DNA from 2 places in the Nitratidesulfovibrio sp. HK-II genome. Region 2 is predicted to be linked to the other one. Evidence: predicted binding sites of a transcription regulator. Region 2 holds the regulator's gene; the other holds the start of a gene.
The links. The regulator HrcA, encoded in region 2, represses chaperone genes, less so after heat shock. The targets are predictions, from matches to a motif close to TGTTAGCACTCNNNNNNNNNGAGTGCTAACA.
Positions count from the first base shown of each region.

Region 1: the regulator HrcA is predicted to act here: its motif matches at 1,943-1,973, upstream of groES (co-chaperone GroES).

Region 1 covers NZ_AP036014.1:2,652,184-2,662,377, reverse strand. Annotated here, with positions in the region: gene RVX_RS11120 (ATP-binding cassette domain-containing protein) at 1-34, shown strand, start outside; gene RVX_RS11115 (Na+/H+ antiporter NhaC family protein) at 211-1,605, shown strand; gene groES (co-chaperone GroES) at 2,017-2,304, shown strand; gene groL (chaperonin GroEL) at 2,349-3,995, shown strand; gene RVX_RS11100 (HAD family hydrolase) at 4,218-4,805, shown strand; gene RVX_RS11095 (hypothetical protein) at 5,107-5,373, opposite strand; SAM riboswitch class I at 5,662-5,782, opposite strand; gene murJ (murein biosynthesis integral membrane protein MurJ) at 6,185-7,804, shown strand; gene RVX_RS11085 (hypothetical protein) at 7,973-8,350, opposite strand; gene RVX_RS11080 (hypothetical protein) at 8,404-8,700, opposite strand; gene RVX_RS11075 (aldehyde ferredoxin oxidoreductase family protein) at 8,985-10,194, opposite strand, start outside.
Region 2 covers NZ_AP036014.1:1,105,667-1,115,860, forward strand. Annotated here, with positions in the region: gene dctP (TRAP transporter substrate-binding protein DctP) at 1-31, shown strand, start outside; gene RVX_RS04450 (ABC transporter substrate-binding protein) at 28-1,320, shown strand; gene RVX_RS04455 (hypothetical protein) at 1,537-1,842, opposite strand; gene RVX_RS04460 (hypothetical protein) at 2,020-2,292, shown strand; gene RVX_RS04465 (TusE/DsrC/DsvC family sulfur relay protein) at 2,769-3,086, opposite strand; gene hrcA (heat-inducible transcriptional repressor HrcA) at 3,951-5,018, shown strand; gene RVX_RS04475 (nucleotide exchange factor GrpE) at 5,112-5,732, shown strand; gene RVX_RS04480 (DMT family transporter) at 5,991-7,040, shown strand; gene RVX_RS04485 (hypothetical protein) at 7,090-7,278, shown strand; gene RVX_RS04490 (DUF429 domain-containing protein) at 7,421-8,413, opposite strand; gene RVX_RS04495 (menaquinone biosynthetic enzyme MqnA/MqnD family protein) at 8,468-9,331, opposite strand; gene mqnC (cyclic dehypoxanthinyl futalosine synthase) at 9,563-10,194, opposite strand, start outside.

The DNA.
Region 1 (10,194 bases), 1.5 Mb from region 2:
CCGCATCGCGGAGCTTGCGCGGTTCCGCGAATAACCGGCGCGGCATGATATTTCGGGGACGCCCGCGCCAGTTCGTCTGGACACGCGGCGTCCCCGTTCCTATGTGCACGGTCCGTCGCGGCGCGCAGCATGCCCGCGGGTCCCGCTTTTTCACACCCCCGAGACATTCGCCCGTCGGCCGGGCAGCGCCCGGCCCGAAAGGATATCGCCATGCCCGACAGCATTTCGTCGCATACCCACCCGCATCAGCCCGCACCCAACCCCGTGGCCCTGCTGCCGCTGGCGCTGTTCCTGGCGCTGTTCATCGGCGCGGGGCTGACTCTTGGCGCGACCGGAACGGAGATGGCCTTCTACCAGCTCTCCCCGGCGGTGGCCATTCTGCCCGCCATCGCCCTGGCCCTGGCCCTGCGCGAGAAGGACGCGGCCACGGCCGCCCGGCCCGGCGGCCTGACCCGGCGGGTGAACATCTTCCTGTCCGGCGCGGGCGAGATCAACATCGTCACCATGTGCGTCATCTACCTGCTTGCCGGGGGCTTCGCCTCGGTGGCCTCGGCCATCGGCGGGGTGGAGTCCACTGTGAACCTGGGTCTGTCGCTGGTGCCGTCCCGTCTGGTGCTGCCGGGGCTGTTCGTCATTTCCGCCTTCGTGGCCACGGCCATGGGCACCTCCATGGGCACCATCGCCGCCGTGGGGCCCATCGCGGCGGGCGTGGCCGGGCAGACCGGCATGGATGGGGCGCTGCTCATGGGCGCGGTGGTGGGCGGGGCCATGTTCGGCGACAACCTGTCCATGATTTCCGACACCACCATCGCCGCCACGCGCACCCAGGGCTGCGACATGCGCGACAAGTTCCGCATGAACTTCGCCATCGCCCTGCCCGCCGCGCTGGCGGCGGTGGCCGTGTTCTGGCTGGCGGGCGACGCGGGCCGCGCCGCCGCGCCCGGCGGCTATCGCATGGTCACGGTGCTGCCCTACGTGGCCATTCTGGTCATGGCGCTGGCGGGCATGAACGTGTTCGCCGTGCTGTTCGCGGGCATTGCCATGGCGGGCGGGGTGGGCATGGCCGTGGTGGATGGCTACACCCCGCTGAAATTCGCCCAGGACATTTACAAGGGCTTCACCAGCATGCACGAGATTCTCGTGCTGTCCATGCTCATGGGCGGGCTTGGCGAACTCATCCGCTATCACGGCGGGGTGGCCTGGCTGCTGGCCGCCGTGCGCCGGTTCACCGACAGGCCGGGCCGACGGGACGGGGCCGCCACCCGCACCGGCGAGGCGGGCATTTCCGGCCTGGTGGCCGTGGCGGACATGTGCACCGCCAACAACACCGTGGCCATCATTCTTACCGGCGGCATGGCCCGAGAAATCGCTGCCACCTCCGGCGTGGACCCGCGCCGCAGCGCCAGCCTGCTGGACATCTTCTCGTGCGTGGTGCAGGGGCTGGCCCCGCACGCGGCCCAGGTGCTGCTGGCCGGGTCCATAGCGGGCATCTCGCCCGTGGCGGTGCTGTCGGCCAACTATTACTGCCTGCTGCTGGGCGCGGCTGGGGTGCTGGCCATCCTCACCGGGGTGCCGCGCGTGCCCCGCACGGCCCGGCCTGCATAGCCGGGTCGTCTGAACGGGGGGCTGGCAGTGCTCCGAGCTGTGCGCGCAACCTGCTGAATTTGCAGCACGGCAAAAGAAAATGCAAAAAAATGCACACCACCCCCTTTTCAAGCGCGGCAGCTGCCTTATTATCCAACGCGGTTGGCATGCACCGCCTTCGCGTCAGCGGATGCGGGTGTGCAGCCGCACTCGGCGGTCGGGACGAACCTCGGGTTCGGAACGATATCTGCCAAGAAAGCCACGATACATCGGGCGAGACGAATTTCGCCCCCCGCCATGCGGCGGGAGGGCGCGCGCGTGACGCAGTCATGACGCGCGGCGAGATGACCGCCCTTGCCTTTGGCACTCGCAGGCCGCGAGTGCCAAAGACGGGACAAACAGCGATCACCTAAAGTTGGAGGACTAGTTGTCATGAATCTGAAGCCTTTGAATGACCGCGTTCTGGTGAAGCGCCTCGAATCCGAAGAAAAGACCGCCGGCGGCCTCTTCATCCCCGATACCGCCAAGGAAAAGCCCTCGCGCGGCGAAGTTGTCGCCGCCGGTCCCGGCAAGGTCGCGGAAGACGGCAAGCTCATCGCCATGGCTGTCAAGAAGGGCGACCTGGTGCTGTTCAGCAAGTACGCTGGCACCGAGATCAAGCTTGACGGCGTCGAGCACCTCGTCATGCGCGAAGACGACATTCTCGCCATCATCGAATAACGCCCCGCGAACTCACGCACTTACTCCCGAGGAGGATGAATACAATGGCTTCCAAGGAAATCCTGTTCGACGTCAAGGCCCGCGAAAAGCTTTCCCGCGGCGTGGACAAGCTCGCCAACGCCGTGAAGGTGACCCTGGGCCCCAAGGGCCGCAACGTGGTCATCGAGAAGTCTTTCGGCTCGCCCGTCATCACCAAGGACGGCGTGACCGTGGCCAAGGAAATCGAACTCGAGGACAAGTTCGAGAACATGGGCGCGCAGATGGTCAAGGAAGTCGCTTCCAAGACCAGCGACATCGCCGGTGACGGCACCACCACCGCCACCATCCTGGCCCAGGCCATCTACCGCGAAGGCGTGAAGCTCGTGGCCGCCGGCCGCAGCCCCATGGCCATCAAGCGCGGCATCGACAAGGCCGTGGAAAAGCTGGTCAAGGAACTTGGCACCCTGGCCAAGCCCACCCGCGACCAGAAGGAAATCGCCCAGATCGGCACCATTTCCGCCAACTCCGACACCACCATCGGCAACATCATCGCCGAGGCCATGGCCAAGGTGGGCAAGGAAGGCGTCATCACCGTCGAGGAAGCCAAGGGTCTTGAAACCACCCTCGAAGTGGTCGAAGGCATGCAGTTCGACCGTGGCTACCTGTCGCCCTACTTCGTGACCGATCCTGAAAAGATGGTCTGCGAACTCGACGAGCCCTTCATTCTCTGCAACGAGAAGAAGATCTCCAGCATGAAGGACATGCTGCCCGTTCTCGAACAGGTGGCCAAGATGAACCGTCCGCTGGTGATCATCGCCGAAGACGTGGAAGGCGAAGCCCTGGCCACCCTGGTGGTCAACAAGCTGCGCGGCACCCTGCAGGTCGTGGCCGTGAAGGCCCCCGGCTTCGGCGACCGCCGCAAGGCCATGCTGCAGGACATCGCCGTCCTGACCGGCGGCACCGTGGTGTCCGAAGACATGGGCGTGAAGCTTGAAAGCATCTCCGTGGCCGACCTTGGCACCGCCAAGCGCGTGGTGGTGGACAAGGAAAACACCACCATCGTCGACGGCGCCGGCAAGTCCGACGACATCAAGGCGCGCGTGAAGCAGATCCGCGCCCAGATCGACGAAACCACCTCCGACTACGACCGCGAAAAGCTGCAGGAACGCCTGGCCAAGCTGGTGGGCGGCGTGGCCGTGATCAACGTGGGCGCCGCGACCGAAACCGAAATGAAGGAAAAGAAGGACCGCGTCGAGGACGCCCTGAACGCCACCCGCGCCGCGGTGGAAGAAGGCATCGTCCCCGGCGGCGGCACCGCCTACATCCGCGTTTGCAAGGTGCTGGACGACGTGAAGCCCGCCGATGACGACGAAGCCGCCGGCGTGAACATCATCCGCCGCGCCATCGAAGAACCGCTGCGCCAGATCTCCAGCAACGCGGGCTACGAAGGTTCCATCGTTGTCGAGAAGGTGCGCGAAGGCAAGGACGGCTTCGGCTTCAACGCCGCGTCCGGCGACTTCGAAGACCTGATCAAGGCCGGCGTCATCGACCCCAAGAAGGTCACCCGCATCGCCCTGCAGAACGCGGCCTCCGTGGCCTCGCTGCTGCTGACCACCGAATGCGCCATTGCCGAAAAGCCCGAAGCCAAGAAGGACATGCCCATGCCCGGTGGCGGCATGGGCGGCATGGGCGGCATGGGCGGCATGTACTAGGCCGAAAGGCTCGTACAGCCCGCGCAACATCGCACGTGACTGTGGGCCGGAACCTTCGGGTTCCGGCCCTTTCCGTTTGTCCGGGGGCGGGTAGGCAGGGCGGGACGGGGCGGAGAGGAGGAGCCGTTGGCGTGGGCCGGGCCTGCCCCTTACGGCGTCATGCGGGCCTTTCCGACTTGACGCGGCCACGCGGTACGGGCACCACGGGGCAGGAGAGGAACCATGGTGAAAGCGAAACACGCGGGCGCGGATGGCGCGCCGCACGCCCCCGGCCCCGCGCCCGACAGGGCGTTGCTGCCCGACAAGGCATTGCTGTTGGACTGGGGCGGCACCCTGATGCGGGTCATGCCCCGCTGGATGGGGGCGGAGCACGGCTGGACGGACGAGCAGCCCATGCCCCATGCGGGCGAGGTGCTGTGTTCGCTGGCCGCCAGTTGGCGGCTGGCGCTGGCCTCCAACGCCTCGGAATCTGACGCGGACCCCATCCGGGCCGCCCTTGCCCCCATGGGGGTGGGGCCGTTGCTGGCCGGGGTGTACACGTGGCGTTCCGCGGGTGCGCCCAAGCCCTGGCCTCCGTTCTGGGCGCATGTGCTGCGCGACCTGGGCCTGCCCGCCCACCGGGTGGTGATGATCGGCGACGACTGGACCGGCGACGTGTGGGGTGCCACCCAGGCAGGGATGTTCGGCATCTGGTTCGACCCGCCGCGAAACGGACATGCGCGCGAGGCGCGCAGCACCCCCCGCGTGCGCACCATGCGCGATTTCCGCGAACTGCCCGGCCTGCTGGCCGAACTGGGGTTTGCGGACTAGCCCGGCAAGGCTCCATGTCTTGCGGGCCACACGCGCCCTTGGCTGTTTTCGCGTCCCTTGCCTTGCCCGTTTTCTACCGCCCCAACGGCCGTCCCTGATTGCCCATGAAAACGCCCCCGCCGGTTTCCCGTCGGGGGCGTTGTGTTTTGCTGTCTGGGCTGTCCGGCCTGGTGGTCCGCCGTGCGCGCGGGCACGCGAGGCAGGGAGTGGCCGGGGTTCGATGTTCGCTGCGTCGGGTTCCGGAACGGGGCACCGGTTCGGTCAGGGCGCGCTGCCGGACGCGCCCGCCGAAGATGCCCGGCTACACCAGGTAGCCGCAGGAATGGATGATGTTCTTGCGCAGGGTGCGCCCCTTCCATACCGCCTCGGGGCCTTCGCTGCGGATTTCCTCGCTCACGATGTCGCGCAGTTCGCGCATCTGTGCGTCGGTGAGTTGCAGGCGCGACATGTCACCCATGAGTTCCAGCGGGTCGGACCAGCAGGTGGGCATGGGTTCATCCTCGTTGTGGTAGAGGTAGTAGATCACGCACTCGCCAACAGGCTGCAACTTCTCCAGAAAATCCTTCATCGTGTCTCCCTTTTTCCGCGAAGCCGTCCGGGCTTCGCGTGGTCAATCCGCCGGGGGCTGGGCCGGCGGACCACCGTGCGCCCTTGGGCTGTCCGCCGTCCCGCCGGATGTTCCGGCAGGGTGTTTCGGCGGCCCCCGTGGCGCAACGGCCTGTTAGCTGCATTTTTTTTCTGTGGGTGCGCAATTGGCCTGAAATCCACCCACATGCACCGTGCGGCTCCAGCGTCCGAACGATGCCCCCAAAACAGAAAAAGCCCCTCGCTAGGAGAGGCCGACGCCGCAAGCCCGCGATCATGATCCCGTGCGCTACACGGTCGGTGTTGGCACCTTGTCCCGACCGACGGCGTCACGTCGGGGCAGGTTGCCGGGCGGTCACAGGGCCGTACCCTCGCGCCTCTCTCCATGAATGGGGCATATCTAGCGGTTGAGTGCACAGTTGTCAATGCATGAACAGGAAATCAGGAAATACTTGTATAGATGTTTTTTCAGTGGGTTGAATTTCAAAAAAAGTGGTTTCGTATAGTACTACTGCTGAAAAAAACGTGACCGCGCGATCAAAACGCCGGGAACCAGGCATGTTGGACATCGGATGCACTGGCCGGATTCGGGTGGCGCCAAGTGCGCCGAGTGGGGGGGGGGCGTGCCGAATGAGGGGGAAGGCCGGGCACGGAACGTGCGCCAGGCGAGGAGCCGCCCGGATGCAGCCCCCGCCCATTCCATCGTATGGTCAAGCGGGGCGGTATGGGGTAGTGGTTCCTGCGTACCGCACGTCCATAACGTCTTGCCCCGCCACAGGAGACCTTTCCCCCGCATGAAGCTGTTCACCCGCACCCAGCAGATGGGCGCGGCCGCCCTGATCATGGCGGCCAGCGTCTTCGTGTCGCGGTTCATGGGGCTCGTGCGCGACAAGGTCATCTCCTACCTGTTCGGAGCCACGGCAGAGGCGGACATCTACTTCGCCGCCTTCGTGGTGCCAGACTTCATCAACTACCTGCTGGCGGGCGGCTATTTTTCCATCACCCTCATTCCGCTGCTGTCGGAGCGCTTCGAGCGAGACCCGGAAGACGGCTGGCGGTTCTTCGCCGCCGCGTTCTGGTGGATCACCCTGGCCATCTGCCTGCTGACCGGCGCGGCGTGGTGGTTCGCCCCGGAACTGGCCCGCGTGGCCGCGCCGGGCTTTGACGCAACGTCCACGGCGCGGCTGGTGCGCTTTCTGCGCATCATCCTCCCTGCGCAGGCGTTCTTTCTGCCGGGGGCGTGCGTCACCGCGCTTCTGTACATGCGGCGCCAGTTCGCGGTGCCCGCCATGGGGCCGCTGGTGTACAACGGGTGCATCATCGGCGGCGGCCTGCTGTCCTGGTCGGTGGCCCCGGCGCGCGGCATGGAGGGCTTCTGCTGGGGCGTGCTGGCGGGCGCGGCGCTGGGCAGCCTTGCGCTGCCGTTGCTGGCCGCCTCGCGCGGCGGCGGGGTAAGGTTGCGCCCGGTACTGGGCCACCCCGGCGTGCGCCGTTTCGCCCTGCTGGCCCTGCCGTTGATGATCGGACAGTCGGTGGTGGTGCTGGACGAGCAGTTCGTGCGCATCTTCGGCTCCATGACCGGCGAGGGGGCGGTGAGCCTGCTCAACTACGCCCGGCGCATCATGCTGGTGCCGGTGGGCGTGGTGGCCCAGGCGGCGGGCGTTGCCTCGTACCCGTTTCTGGCCGCGCTGGCCGCCAGGGGCGAGACGCAATCCTTCGACGCCACCCTGTCCACGGCCCTGCGCAACGCCCTGGCGGTGATCATTCCCCTGTCCCTGTGGATGCTGTTGGCGGCGGAACCCACCATGCGCCTGATCTTTCAGGGGGGCGGGTTTGCCGCCGCCGAAACGCTGGCCTCCGCGCCCCTGTTGCGCGTGATGCTGTGCGGCGTGGCCTTCTGGGCCGTGCAGCAGGTGGTGGGCCGGGCCTTCTACGCCCATCAGGACACCGTGACCCCGGCGGTGGTGGGCACCCTGGCCACCCTGGCCGCCCTGCCGCTGTACGTGCTGGCCGGGCGCGCGGGGCATGCGGGCACGCTGGGCGTGGCGGCGGCGGGCACGGCGGCCGTGGCCGTGTACACCGTGGCGCTGGCCCTGGTGTGGCGCAGGCGGCATGGCGGGGCCGGACTCTCCGGGCTGCTCGGGTGGGGGGCGAAATCCATTGCCTTGTGCGGCGTCGCCGCGCTGCCCGCCTGGCCCGCGCTGACGTATGCGCCGCTGCTGGCACCGGCCAGTCCGGCCACCCCGGCGGGCCAGTTGTGGGGGGCATTCCTGGCGTTGGCCGCCAGCGGCCCGGTGTTCGCCGGGGCCTACCTGCTGCTGGCGCGCCGCTTCGCGCCGGATCTGGCCGAGCCGGTGCTGTCGCGGCTGCGGCCGCTGCTGGCCCGCGTGCGGGACAGGTTGCGCCGCCAGTAAACGGCTGCCGCGAACCGCTGAACGGCGTTCACGCCCCCGGCGTGAGACCAGCCCTTGTCGGGCCTGCCCTTTTCCCCTTGCCGTTTGCGGCCGCCGCGCCACGAGAAAAGCCCCCCGCCGCGTCCAACGCGCCGAGGGGCTTCAGGCCGTACTGAAAGGGCTGGCCAGCTACTGTTCGAGGCCGCCTTCGCCCTCGTACATCATGCCGCCTTCCTCTTCCATCTCCAGGGTTTCCACCTTTTCCTCCAGCCATTCCAGAACGGCGCGGGCGGTGTGGTAGTTCAGCACCACCTTGGAGCGGATGTGGCGGGTGATGACCTTGAGGTTCTCGTCGTAGGGGGCGACCTCGTGGCCAAAGCTGCCGTCGGGAGCCACCAGGCGTTCGGAGAACGGCGGCATCTTGTCGGTTTCTATGTAGAAGCTCATTTCGATTTCGCCCTGCGGGTTGATGCCGCCCCACACGCCGTGGGCGTACTCCAGCCGCACGCCAGCATCGTGCTCGTATTCATAGCGGATTCGGGTCGGGTACTTCGGGTCCTGACTCATGGACGCTCCTTGCGGAAAGTATGGGGACCGGGCACGGACCTGACGCGGGCGCGTCAGCCGATCAGCGAGACCAGCGAGCCTTCGATGCGTTCCGGCGCCACGAGAGGGCTCTGGCGGCGCACGTCGCCACGGGGGGGCCTGAAGGCCGCACGCATGCGGCGTTCGCGCTCGACCGCCGCGTCGGCCTCCATGGCGTTCATGACGGTCTGGGTCTTGTCCAGAAGGGATGGGGACGGCGGCGGAACATAGGGCGGGTCGCGCCACGGGTCGAGCGGTTCGGACATGGCCCGAAGCAGATCGACGTTCATCCGGCGCTCACCGGGAAGCTGCGTGACGAGGACTGTGGTCATGGTCGCGACCTCCGGGCCGCCTTCGGTCCTGCTCCGGTTCCTTGGGCGCGCATTCTAGGGTAGTCGCGGGGTGAAGTAAAGGCGCGGCGCGGGTCGGCGGGACCGCGCCCGCGTGCGCGCCCGGACCCCCTCCGCCCGCACGCCGTGCGCGCAGCCGTCGTGCTCGGCGTGGTTTTCTGGGAAGCGCCTGCGCCCCTCGCCTGCAAGGGGCGCGAAAAAAGGGCCGGACGTTCGTCCGGCCCCGTTGGTTCGACGCGGTGTGCGCGCAATGGAGGGTGCGGCGGCTACACCTTGGCTTGCTGCAGTTCTTCCACCGTGAAGTCCCACACCGTATTGTGCGGGGCCAGCGGTTCGGTGCTGAAGAAGGCGGGCAGCTGGTCGTCCGCCGCGGTGAAGCCGGCCTTGGTGTTGAAGGCGATTTCGTCCTTGAGCACCGAGGTGCCCAGCTTCACGAAGTCGTCCGGGGTGAAGGTGATGCCGTGCCGCGCGGACACCATGTCGCAGATGCACTGCACGGAGTCTGCCGTGTCCAGCACGGCGAAGGCCACGAACAGGCACAGGCCCAGGGCGTCCACGGTGGCGGTGGCCACCTGCAGCGCCTTGGAGGTCTCCACCTGGCCTTCCTTGCCCAGCGGGTTCACGTGGCCGCCCACCTGCAGCATGTTCTGGCAGATGGCGTACCCGGCGGTATGGTCGGCCCCCATTGTGGTGGTGGCGTAGGTAACGCCGATGCCCTTGGCCCCGCGCGGGTCGTAGGCGGGCAGCGACTGGTTCTTCACCGTGGGCACGCGGTCCACGCCGAAGGCCTGCGCGGCGAAGCCCACCCCGCTGCCCATGATCTTGCCGAGGTGGTCGTTCTTGTCGGCCATGCGGTACAGCAGCTTCAGCGCCGCTTCGCCGTCGCCCCACGGGATGACCCCGCCGTCCATGGCGATGGCCACGGCGTTGCCGGTCTCGATGGTGTCCACGCCAAGGTCGTCGCAGGCGCGGTCCAGTCGGGCGATGGCGTCGATGTCCTGGATCAGGGCGTTGCCGCCAAAGGCCCACACCGTCTCGTACTCGAAGCCCGAGGTGACGTAGCCGCCCTTTTCATCCACGTAGTTCTGCGAACACTGGATGATGCAGCCGGGGTGGCAGCCTTCCTTGGTCTTGCCGCCTCGCTTTTCGATGAATTCGGCGATGGTTTCGCCGCTGATGCGCGCGGCATGGTCGCAGCGGCCGGTGCGGAAGTTCTTGGTGGGGAAGGCCCCGGCCTCGTTGATGATGTTCACCAGCACCGCCGTGCCGAATCCGGGCAGCCCCTGGCCGGTGACGGGGTGGGCGCGCAGCATTTCGGCCCAGCGCTTGGAGGCGGCCTTGAAGGCTTCTTCGTCGGCGTAGCCGAAGCGGGCTCCGCCTTCGTCGTCCAGCACGATGGCCTTGACCTTCTTGGAACCCATCACCGCGCCAAGGCCCCCGCGCCCCGCCGCGCGGGCCGGGCGGCCCCACGGGTCG
Region 2 (10,194 bases):
CGCCAGGCCCATTACCAGGGAGGTTCCATGATTCTGTCGAGGACGGCCCCGAGGGCCGGTGTTGCATGCCGCGTTGCGCGTGGCCTGCTGGTTGCGCTGGCCCTGTTGCTGTGCCTGTCCGTGGGGCGGAACGCCGTGGCCGCCGGTAATGGAACCGCGTCGGCAGGGCAGGCGGCTTTGCCCGCCCCGGCCTCGCTGCCGTGGGCTGAGGTGGAGGCCGTAGCGCGCGGCGGCACGGTGCGTTTTCATATGTACGGCGGCATGGCCACGGCCAACCGCTACGTGGATGGCTACGTCGCGCCGGAACTGGCGCGGCGCTACGGCATCAGCCTGGTGCGCGTGCCCATGGAGGCCCCGGTGTTCGTCTCCCGGCTGCTGGCGGAAAAGGCGGCGGGCAGGGCCACGGGCAGCATGGACCTGCTGTGGATCAACGGCGAGAATTTTCGCAACGCGCGCCTTGGCGGTGTGCTGTGGGGGCCCTATGCCCCGGCCCTGCCCAACATGGCCCTGACCGACCCGGAACAGGGCGCCACGGACTTCGGCTATCCCGTGGACGGCTATGAATCGCCCTACGGGCGTGCGCAGTTGGTGCTGGAATACGATACGGCCCGCACGCCGGAGCCGCCGCGCACCATGGCCCAACTGGGCGAATGGGTGAAGGCCCATCCGGGCCGGTTCACCTACCCCCAGCCGCCGGACTTCACCGGGTCGGCCTTCATCCGGCAGGCGTTCTACGCCCTCACCGGCGGACATGCCCAGTACATGCGCCCGCTGGACAGGGAGTTGCTGGCCAGCAAGGCTCCGGTCCTGTGGGGTTGGCTGCGCGATCTCGCCCCGCACCTGTGGCAGGCCGGGCGCGCCTACCCGCGCGACGCCGCGGCGCTGGACGGGCTGTTCGCGCGGGGCGAGGTGGACTTTTCCATCTCGTACCACCCGGCGCACGCCCAGGCGCTCATCGACGACGGCACCTACCCGGCCACGGTGCGCACCGTGGCGCTGGACGACGGGTCGATCTTCAACACCCATTTCGTGGCCATCCCCTTCAACGCGCCGAACAAGGCGGGGGCCATGGTGGCAGCCAACTTCCTGCTGTCGCCCGAGGCCCAACTGGCCAAGATGGACCCGGCCTGGTGGGGCGATTTTCCGGCCATCGAGGTGGGGCGGCTGCCCGATGCATGGCGCGCCCGTTTCGCCGCCGTGAAGATGGGCGAGGCCACCCTGTCGCCCGACGTGCTGGCCAGGCGGGCCGTGCCCGAAATTCCCGCCGACTGGCTGGAGGCGCTGGAGCGCGGCTGGGATGCCGAGGTGCTGCGAAAGTAACCGGAATCCCCCGTGACGACACGTGGCGACACGGGCATGATCGGGCAGTCTATGCGCTGTACGGGCCGTTCCCACTGGGGGCGGCCCTTTCTCATGCGTGGGGGGGGAGGACGCAGGGCGCGTAACTGGGATGCAATGGGCCGCGACGGGCCGAGAATATCGGCAGGCAGCGGGCAGGGCCGGGAGGCTGGTGGCGACCAGTGGGCCGGGTGGAGACTAGTCGTGCCCGCCGTACTCGCGGGCGTGCCAGGTGCGCAGCCCGCGCGGCTTGTCGCGCAGGTAGCCGGAAACAAGATGATCCAGCAGGTTGCGGGCGGCCCGTTCGGAAAGCAGCAGCAGCGGGGTGTCCGCCCCCTGGGCTTCGAGCAGCAGCAGGCTCGCGTCCTGGGTGCACCGAAAGCGTTGGCCGGGGCCGCGCGTGCGCAGGGCAAGGCACAGGTCGCACAGGTCCCGTTCGCTCAACGGCGAAAGGGCGGCGAGCCAGGACATGGCGTCGGTGGTGGCGTTTGCGTAATCGAACATGACGTATTGCCCTGTGTATTGTGCGGCGCGGCTTGCGTCAAGTGCGGGCGCTCTCGCACGGCGCGCGGGCGGCGGGGGAAAATATAAATGACCGGCGGTCGCGCCCCCTGCTAGACCGTAACGGGTGTCGACGCGTGCAGGCGCGCGACGCCTAGTTCCTACAATGGGGTTCGCAACGTGAAGCATGACATTGATGGTTTATTGGGCAACGTGGGCAAGGAGCTGACGGGCCTTTCCGTATCGCTGGACGGGCTGGAGCGCACGCCGGACGGCGCGTTCATCGTGCCTGCATCGGTGCTGGTCTCCATGGTTCATTCCGTGCAGCAGATACTTTCCCTGTGGAAGAAGGCCCACTCGACGTTCAGCATCGCCATGGCGTCGAGCGTCCTGTGCCGCGAAGAGGCGCTGAACACGCTGTTCGATGCCGCCGAGGACGGCACGGAACACTGAGTTCGGCCGGTCTCACCCGCACCCGCTTCGCAGTCCGAAGCCCGCAACCGGCGCGCCCGAACTGGCCGGGCGTGCCATCGCAAATCAAGACGGGCGGGAGCGCAAGCTCCCGCCCGTCTTGCGTGCCGGGAAACCGGTCTTGCCGGTTTCCCGGGCACGTCGCCGCGCAGGCGCCGTCGGCATGCACTGCCGACGACAAGCGCCGAAGCGGTCGTGTGTTGCGCGCCCCGGCCCGGGGAGCGCCATGGAAATGAAGGACGGGCGGGAGCGCAAGCTCCCGCCCGTCTTGCGTGCCGGGAAACCGGTCTTGCCGGTTATCCGGGCACGTCGCCGCGCAGGCGCCGTCGGCATGCACTGCCGACGACAAGCGCCGAAGCGGGCGTGTATCGCGCGCCCCGGCTTCCGGTAAGCGCCGTCAAAATGAAGAAGGGCGGGAGCAAGCTCCCGCCCTTCCGATGAACAATGGGCCGTATGGACTACACGCAGCCGGTGGGCTTGGGCAGGCCGGCCATCTTGCAGGCGCCCTTGCCGGGGCCGGAGGGGAACAGTTCGTAGATCTCCTTCAGCTTGAAGCCGGTGTTCTTGGAGAGGATACGAACCATCGGGGCGATGCCGTTCTTCTTGTAGTAGTCCTGCAGGAAGTCGATGATCTTCTGGTGATCGGGGGTGATGTCCGCGATACCTTCGGATTCCTTCACGAATTCAACCCACTCGGTGCTCCAGTCATCAAAGCGAAGAAGGAAGCCGTCTTCATCGACTTCGAAGCTCTTGCCCTTGTAAGTGACTTCAGCCATGCGTGTCCTCCTTGGACAGGTTCTTGGCAGTGAAAGGGATGCACGACAAACGCCTGACCTTCGCATCGTGCGGCGATGCGCCGGCCGATGATAAGCAGCGATCCGCTGCCTCTATCCGAATGATGGCCAGCCCGGGGCAGGCAACTGCCCGCTGGATAAACCGTGGCCACCCGGCGTGTCAACGTGGACCCTGGTCCCGGAGGACCATGGGTGCCGGAGAACCGAACGCGCGGGTTTTTCCGGGTTCCAGACATGCGGACGAGGCACAAGATGCCACAATGTCATGAAAAATTCAAGGTGGGTGGGGGTGTTTTTTCGGCAAGCATTACAGCACCCTACGGGTGAGCGGGTAAACAGTTGCTCACTCGCCGCTGCGCGCTGCACGTAAGGGGCGCGGAACGGGCCGTGTGGGTGCATTATGAAGGAGTCAGAGCAGTGCTGCATGCGGCGGTGCAGTTTCACGCCGCCGATGACAGGTGTACTGTAGTGGGTTGCCGGTTGCGTGTCAATGCATGTGAAATAATGCACAATATATGAAGAGGTGCAACACGGCGCATACAGTGGGCTGGCGGGGCGGGCGGGTAAATGGGGCGGCCTGGTACATTTCTGACATCACCATGAAATAGTATGTTTTTTTAGGATGCGCCCTGCTCCCTTGGCGGTAGATTGTGATTTTATTCACGATGACAACGGTGCCTGTTCCCCTTGGAGCATGCGCGACCCCGTTCCTTTCCGCGTTGCCCATGGGACGCGCGGGGCGGACGCCGACGGCGCGGCGCCCCCGCCAACCTTGACAGCCCCCACCCCCGTTGTTACCCGTTTGTGCTACTGCAAGAACTGCATCCTCATGATGCCGGAGCCTTCATGCCCACCCTCGGACAGCGCGAAACCCAGGTGCTCGCCACCATCATAGAAAGCTACATCGCCTCGGCCTCGCCCGTGGGGTCTCGCGCCGTGGCCGAACACTCCGGCTTGCGCCTTTCTCCGGCCAGCATGCGCGCCACCATGTCCGACCTGACCGACCTCGGGTATCTGGAGCAGCCGCACACGTCCGCGGGCAGGGTGCCCACCGCGCGGGCCTTCCGGCTTTACGTGGACAGCCTGCTGCGGCCGTTGCCGCTGGGCTGCGCCGAGCGCGAGGCCATCGCCGACGAACTTACCCGGCAGGAGCTGGAAATTTCCGGTATCCTGCGCCGCGCCGCCAACCTGCTGTCCGGCCATGCCCGGCAGCTGGGCATGGTGGTGGCCCCCAGCGAGGACGAGGCCCGCTGGCGCAGCATCGAATTCGCCCCGGCGGCCGAAGGGCTGGTGCTGGCGGTGCTGATGTTGGAAGGCGGGCTGGTGCGCACACGCACCGTGCGCGTGGACGAACGCTACGCGCAGGATGAACTGGTGCGCTTCGGCAACTACCTCAACGAACATTTCCGGGGCCTGCCCCTGTCCGAGGCGCGCGACCGCATCGGCCGCGAGCTGGCCCGCGCCGGTTCGCGCCTGGAAGAGATGTGCATGCGCGCCCTGGCGCTTTCGCGCCGCGCCGTGGAGCACATGGGTGACGACCGCGAACTCATCGTCAACGGCACGCTGAACATGCTGGAGCACGCGGAATTCACCGACGTCTCGCGCATGCGCGACCTTTTGACGGCCATCGAGGAACGCTCGCGCCTGCTGGAACTGCTGGACCGCACCCTGTCCGAGAAGGACGTGCGCATCACCTTCTGTCAGGACGTGCCCGAAGGCGCGCCCGACGGGCTGCGCGGGTGCAGCGTGGTCAGCGCGCCCTACGGCGGCGACACGCCGCGCGGGGTGGTCAGCGTGGTGGGCCCGTTGCGCATGGACTACGCCAAGATCGTGCCGGTGGTGCAGTGCGTTTCGCGCTCGCTCACCCAGCTGTTTCGCGAGCGCTTCGCCGCCGCGCCTTCCCTGCTGCCGTAACCCCGGACATACCCCCGATGCATGCAGCCCGCCTTCGCGGGCTGATGTTCAACGACGCTTTCACGCATCAGGATTCCAAGGAGATTCAGGAACATGCCCCCTAGTAACGTGTTCAAGGACAATGTCGAGATCAGCCCCGAGGCCGAGGCCCTGCGCGCCGAGTCCGACGCGCCCTCGCGCAATCCGGCCGCTTCCGGCGCGGGTTCCGGCGCGGCCCCCGTTGCCGCGATGGACGATGACGACCTGCGCGAACAGTGCGCGGTGCGGCTGTGCCCGGAATGTCCCGAGCGGGCCGAGGCCGACGAGCAGCGGCTGCGCGCCCTGGCGGAAATGGACAACTTCAAGAAGCGGTTGCAGCGCGAGAAGGACGACCAGGTGCGCTACGCCGCCGAGGTGGTGCTGGCCGATCTGCTGCCCACCCTCGACAACTTCGACCTGGCCCTGCAGTACGGGCGCGGCAACCCCGCCTTCAAGGACATGTTGGTCGGCGTGGAAATGACCCAGAAGCTCCTGCTCGACGCGCTGAAGCGCCATGGGCTGGAGCCGGTGGGCGAGGCGGGCGAGCCGTTCAGCCCGGAAATCCACGAGGCCATCGGGGCCGAGGTGCGCCCCGACCTGCCCGAAAACACCGTGTGCGCCCTTATGCAGCGCGGCTACCGCCTTAAGGAACGCCTGCTGCGGCCCGCCAAGGTCACGGTGAGCCGCCCGGAATAGGGTCCGCGACACGCCGGGCAGCCCGGCGAGCCCGCATGATGGAACATTCGGCGGCATGCCCCCGGCGGGGCGTGCCGCCTTTGCGTTGCGAAGCCGCCGTAGGCGGTCGTCCGGCAGGGCCTGGGCGTGGGCTGCCAGTCCGGCCAGCCTGACCAGTCCGGTCCGTCCTGACAATCTGGCCAATCCGGGCAACCTGGGGCCGACCGGGCATGCCGCCCGCATTTGCGCTTCACCCGGCTTCGCAGTATGGGGGGCCGCATGAGTACACACCGCTCCCCCTGCCTTGATGCGGGAGGGCTGCTGCGCGTTGCCGGGGGCGGCGTGCTGATCAGCTTTTCCGCCGTGTTCGTGAAGCTGGTGCATGTGGGGCCCAGCCAGTCGGCCTTCTACCGCATGTTCTTCGGCGGGCTGGCCCTGCTGTGCGTGGCCCTGGCCCGGCGCGAGCGGCTGCGTGCGCGGCCCGGCGTGTGGGGCGTGATGGTGGGCGCGGCCGTGCTGTTCGCGCTGGACCTGGAATGCTGGCACCGCAGCATCCTGCTTATCGGGCCGGGGTTGGCCACCATCATCGGCAACTTCCAGGTGTTCTTCATCGCCATCGCCGGGGCGGTGCTGCTGCGCGAGAAACTGTCCGCGCGGCACATCACGGCCATACCGCTGGCCTTGGCCGGGCTGTGGCTGCTGCTGGGCGTGAGCCCGGCCGAGTTGCTGCCCGTGGCGGCGGACGGGGGCCTGGTGGTGGGCGATTCGTTGGCCGGGGTGGGCTACGGGTTTGCCACGGCACTGTTCTACACCGGGTTCATCTTGCTGCTGCGCCAGTCGCGCGGCATGGCGGGCATGCTTTCGCCGGTGGCCAACATGGCCGTCATTTCCCTGGCCTGCGCCGCGGTGAGCGGCGCGGGCATCGTGGCGCGGGGCGACAGCTTTGTCATTGCCGATGCGGCCAGCGGCGGCTACCTGATGGCCTACGGCGTGCTGTGCCAGGGCGTGGGCTGGGTGCTGCTGTCCACCGGGCTGCCGCGCCTGCCCGCCTCGCTGGCGGGGCTGGTGATGCTGGTGCAGCCTGCGCTGTCGTTCGTATGGGACATCCTGTTGTTCAAGCGGCCCACCGATGCCTGGGGCATGGCAGGGGCGGGCGTTGCCCTGTTCGCCATCTGGCTGGGCCTGTCCGGTGCGTCGGGTGGCGGCGCGGGCGGTTCGGGCGCGCGGGTATGCCGCCCGGGCGAGTTGGCGGAGGCCTCGGATGCCGTGCCCGCGAAGGACGGGGCGGCCCCCCGTAGCGACGCGGACCGGGATTCCGGGGCGGCATGACGGCGGCCCACAACCCAGGCGCAGCGCGCCGCAACCGGACGGGGAGACGATGATGAAGATTCTGGGCCTGATATTCGTGGCCGCCGTGGCCGGTGTGGTGGGCTGGCTGCTGCTGCGCGGTTTGCTGGCCGCCGCCGGATGCGTGTTGCGCCTGTTTTTGGGGTTGCTGCTGCTGGCCCTGCTGGGAGCCACCTGGACCATGCTGTCCTTTCTGGTAACCGGCGGGGCGGGCTGGTAGCCGGGCGCGGACTGCTGTCAGCGAGACGGCGTCCCATGCATTGCGCAGACAGGGCGCGTGGCGGATGGCCGTCGCGCGCCTTTTTCTTTTTTTTGGGGGGGGCGGGGGCTGCGAAGTATGGTGGGCGATGCGGGTGGAGCGGCTATTCCTCCGGCGGCAACCCGGCGATCCAGCCTTCCACGCGCAGTTGCGCGGCAGTTATGCCGCACGGCGGGGCGGTAGGGGCCGGAAGGCCGTAGCCTGACCGCAAGGTCGAGACGGCGGCCTGCACGGCGCAGAGCAGGGCGTCCAGCAGGTCCGCTTCCGGGTCGTCCAGCATGCGGGCCTCGTGGTCAGCGTTCCAGCGGACGGCGAGGGACGGGAGCCCCGCAAGCCCCCGCAACAGGGCCGCGCGAGCCTCGCGCCGGGCGGGTCGGCTCGCGGCGTCGCCGCCCTTGTACGGGGCGCGGCCGATCAGCTGGCGGGCCAGCCAGCCGGGGTATGCTTCCAGCGCCACGCGATCCGCATGCGGCAAGGGGCGCAGGGCGGGCACATGCACCGCGTGTGCGGCAAGGCGGGGAGCCACGGCGTGGAACATCAGGGCCACGGGCGGGCGCACCGTGTTCATGGGGCTGGCGGCCCCGGCTGCCCGGTCGCAGGCGCGGTACAGGTACTTTTGCCCGGCGGGCCGGGTGGCGGACACTCCGCGCAAAAGGTCGCGGAAGTCTGCGCGGTCCATGGCCCCGCACAGGGCGGCATATCCGGCCCAATCGCGCGGCCAGCCCAGTTCCTCCACCAGCTCCAGCGGCAGGCCGAACGGGGCGTCGATGCCCAGCACCCAGCCGCCCCCGACCGCACCATCGCCCCCTGCGAAGCTGGCGTCCAGTTGCCCGCCGAACAGCCGGTCAAGGTCGTCCAGCGCATGCAGTTCACGCAGTTCGTGCAGGGTGAGCACGGGCGGCGCGTCCGCCCCATACGGCGCATTCCCTTTTCCCGGCGCAAGGTCGCACACCGCCAGCGTCAGCGGCTTGCGCGGGCCGGGCGTGGCCGTGACGTCAAGGCCCAGAATCCGCACGGGCAGGGTGCGGGGGGGATGCGGCGCGGCTGTTGGAGGGGGGCTGGCGGATGGCTGGATATGAAGGGTGTGGTTGTTCATGGCTGGCCGCGAACGCAAGGCGGCCCCGCGTCATGTTCGCGGGGCCGCCTTGCGCTACATGCTGAAGAATTCCAGGTCCGGTGCGGCGGGTATTTCGCCCGCCTCGGCCAGCCGGTGATAGAACAGGCGCAGCCCTTCCATTTCTGGAAAGCCCATGTGGAAGACCAGGCCGTGGTAGTACTGGCGCAGTTCCTCACGGGACAGGGGGCAGCCCTGCAAGGTCAGGTCGAGGATCACGTCCATGTGCCGCTCGCCCCAGTTGCGGGCGCGCTGCAAGAGTTCGCACGGGTCGCTGGTGAAGCAGCCCGCTGCCGCCGCCGCGCGGCTGACCACCCACACCCCGAACACGAAGGGCAGGCCGGTCCACTGACGCCACGCCTCGCCCAGGTCCAGCCGGTGCGGAAACTCCGGGTGGTTGCGCAGGCGCAGGGCCTCGTCGCCGATGGCCAGGAACGCCTCCGGCGGGTTGCCCGACGCGATGCGCCCGGTGGCCGACCCCACCTCGTAGCGCACCGGAAACTTGTAGTAGTCGCGGAACAGCAGGCGCAACAGCGCGGCCGAGGTGTGCGTCTCGGCGCTGACCAGCACCGGCTGGTCGGCCAGGTCTTCCACCGGGCGGCGCGACAGCAGCAGCACGCTCTGCACCGGCCCCCGGCTGCCGATGGCGAGATCGGGCACCAGCAGGTAGTTCTGCCACCGGTGCGCGTACTCCACCGACGAGTTGGCCGACACGTGCAGGTCGCCCCGGGCCATCATGTTGTTCAGCACCGCGGGCGGCCCGGCCACCAGTTCGTACTCGTGCGGGATGATGCCCGTCTCCAGCGGGTGGTAGATGGGCAGCACGTTCAGGTACCCGATGCGGCCCAGCCGCAACGGGCGGGCGCATGACGACGGCGTGGTGGTGGGGTTGTTGCTCATTGGCGGATTCCGTTTTGGCTGCATTGCGAGGAGAGCGTTTTTTTGCGCTTTCGGCGGGCAGGGGGCAAAGCCCCTGCACCCCCGATTTGGGGTGCAATGAAGACGTTTCTTGCGCTAAAGCGGATGGTTGATGTTTTCAGTTGCCCAAATGAAAAGTTTGGGGGGATGGGGGGGGCGGGGGAAGGTGACCCTTTCCAAAGGGTCCCTTCCCCCGATTCTCTTGAGATGCCTTTAAATCTCCCCTTCCACCACGGGTTGGGGCGACACGGGGGTGTAGTTCATGGTGCGTTGCACGGGGGTGAACCCGGCGGCGCGGATGCAGTTGTGGATTTCGCGGCGCGAGAGGCTGAAGCTGACGCCTGCGGCGGCCACCACGTTTTCCTCGATCATGAGCGAGCCGAAGTCGTTGGCGCCGAAGTACAGGGCCAGTTGGGCCACTTGCGGCCCCATGGTCACCCACGAGGCCTGCACGTTGTCCACGTTGTCCAGCACCAGGCGCGACAGGGCCAGCAGGCGCAGGTAGGCGGGCGCGGGCTCCGGGTCGCGGTGGATATTGGTGTGGGCGGGCTGGAAGGTCCACGGGATGAACGCGGTGAACCCGCCGGTGCGGTCCTGCACCTCGCGCACGGCGAAGAGGTGATCCAGGCGGTGGCTGGGCTCTTCCTCGTGGCCGAACATCATGGTGGCGGTGGTGCGCAGCCCCTGGGTGTGGGCTTCTTCCATGACGCCCAGCCAGCGCCCGGCGGAACACTTGTTGGGCGAAACCAGCGTGCGCACTTCGTCCACCAGGATTTCCGCGCCGCCGCCGGGGATGGAATGCAGCCCGGCGGCGCGCAGCCGGGCAATGACCTCGGCCACGGTGA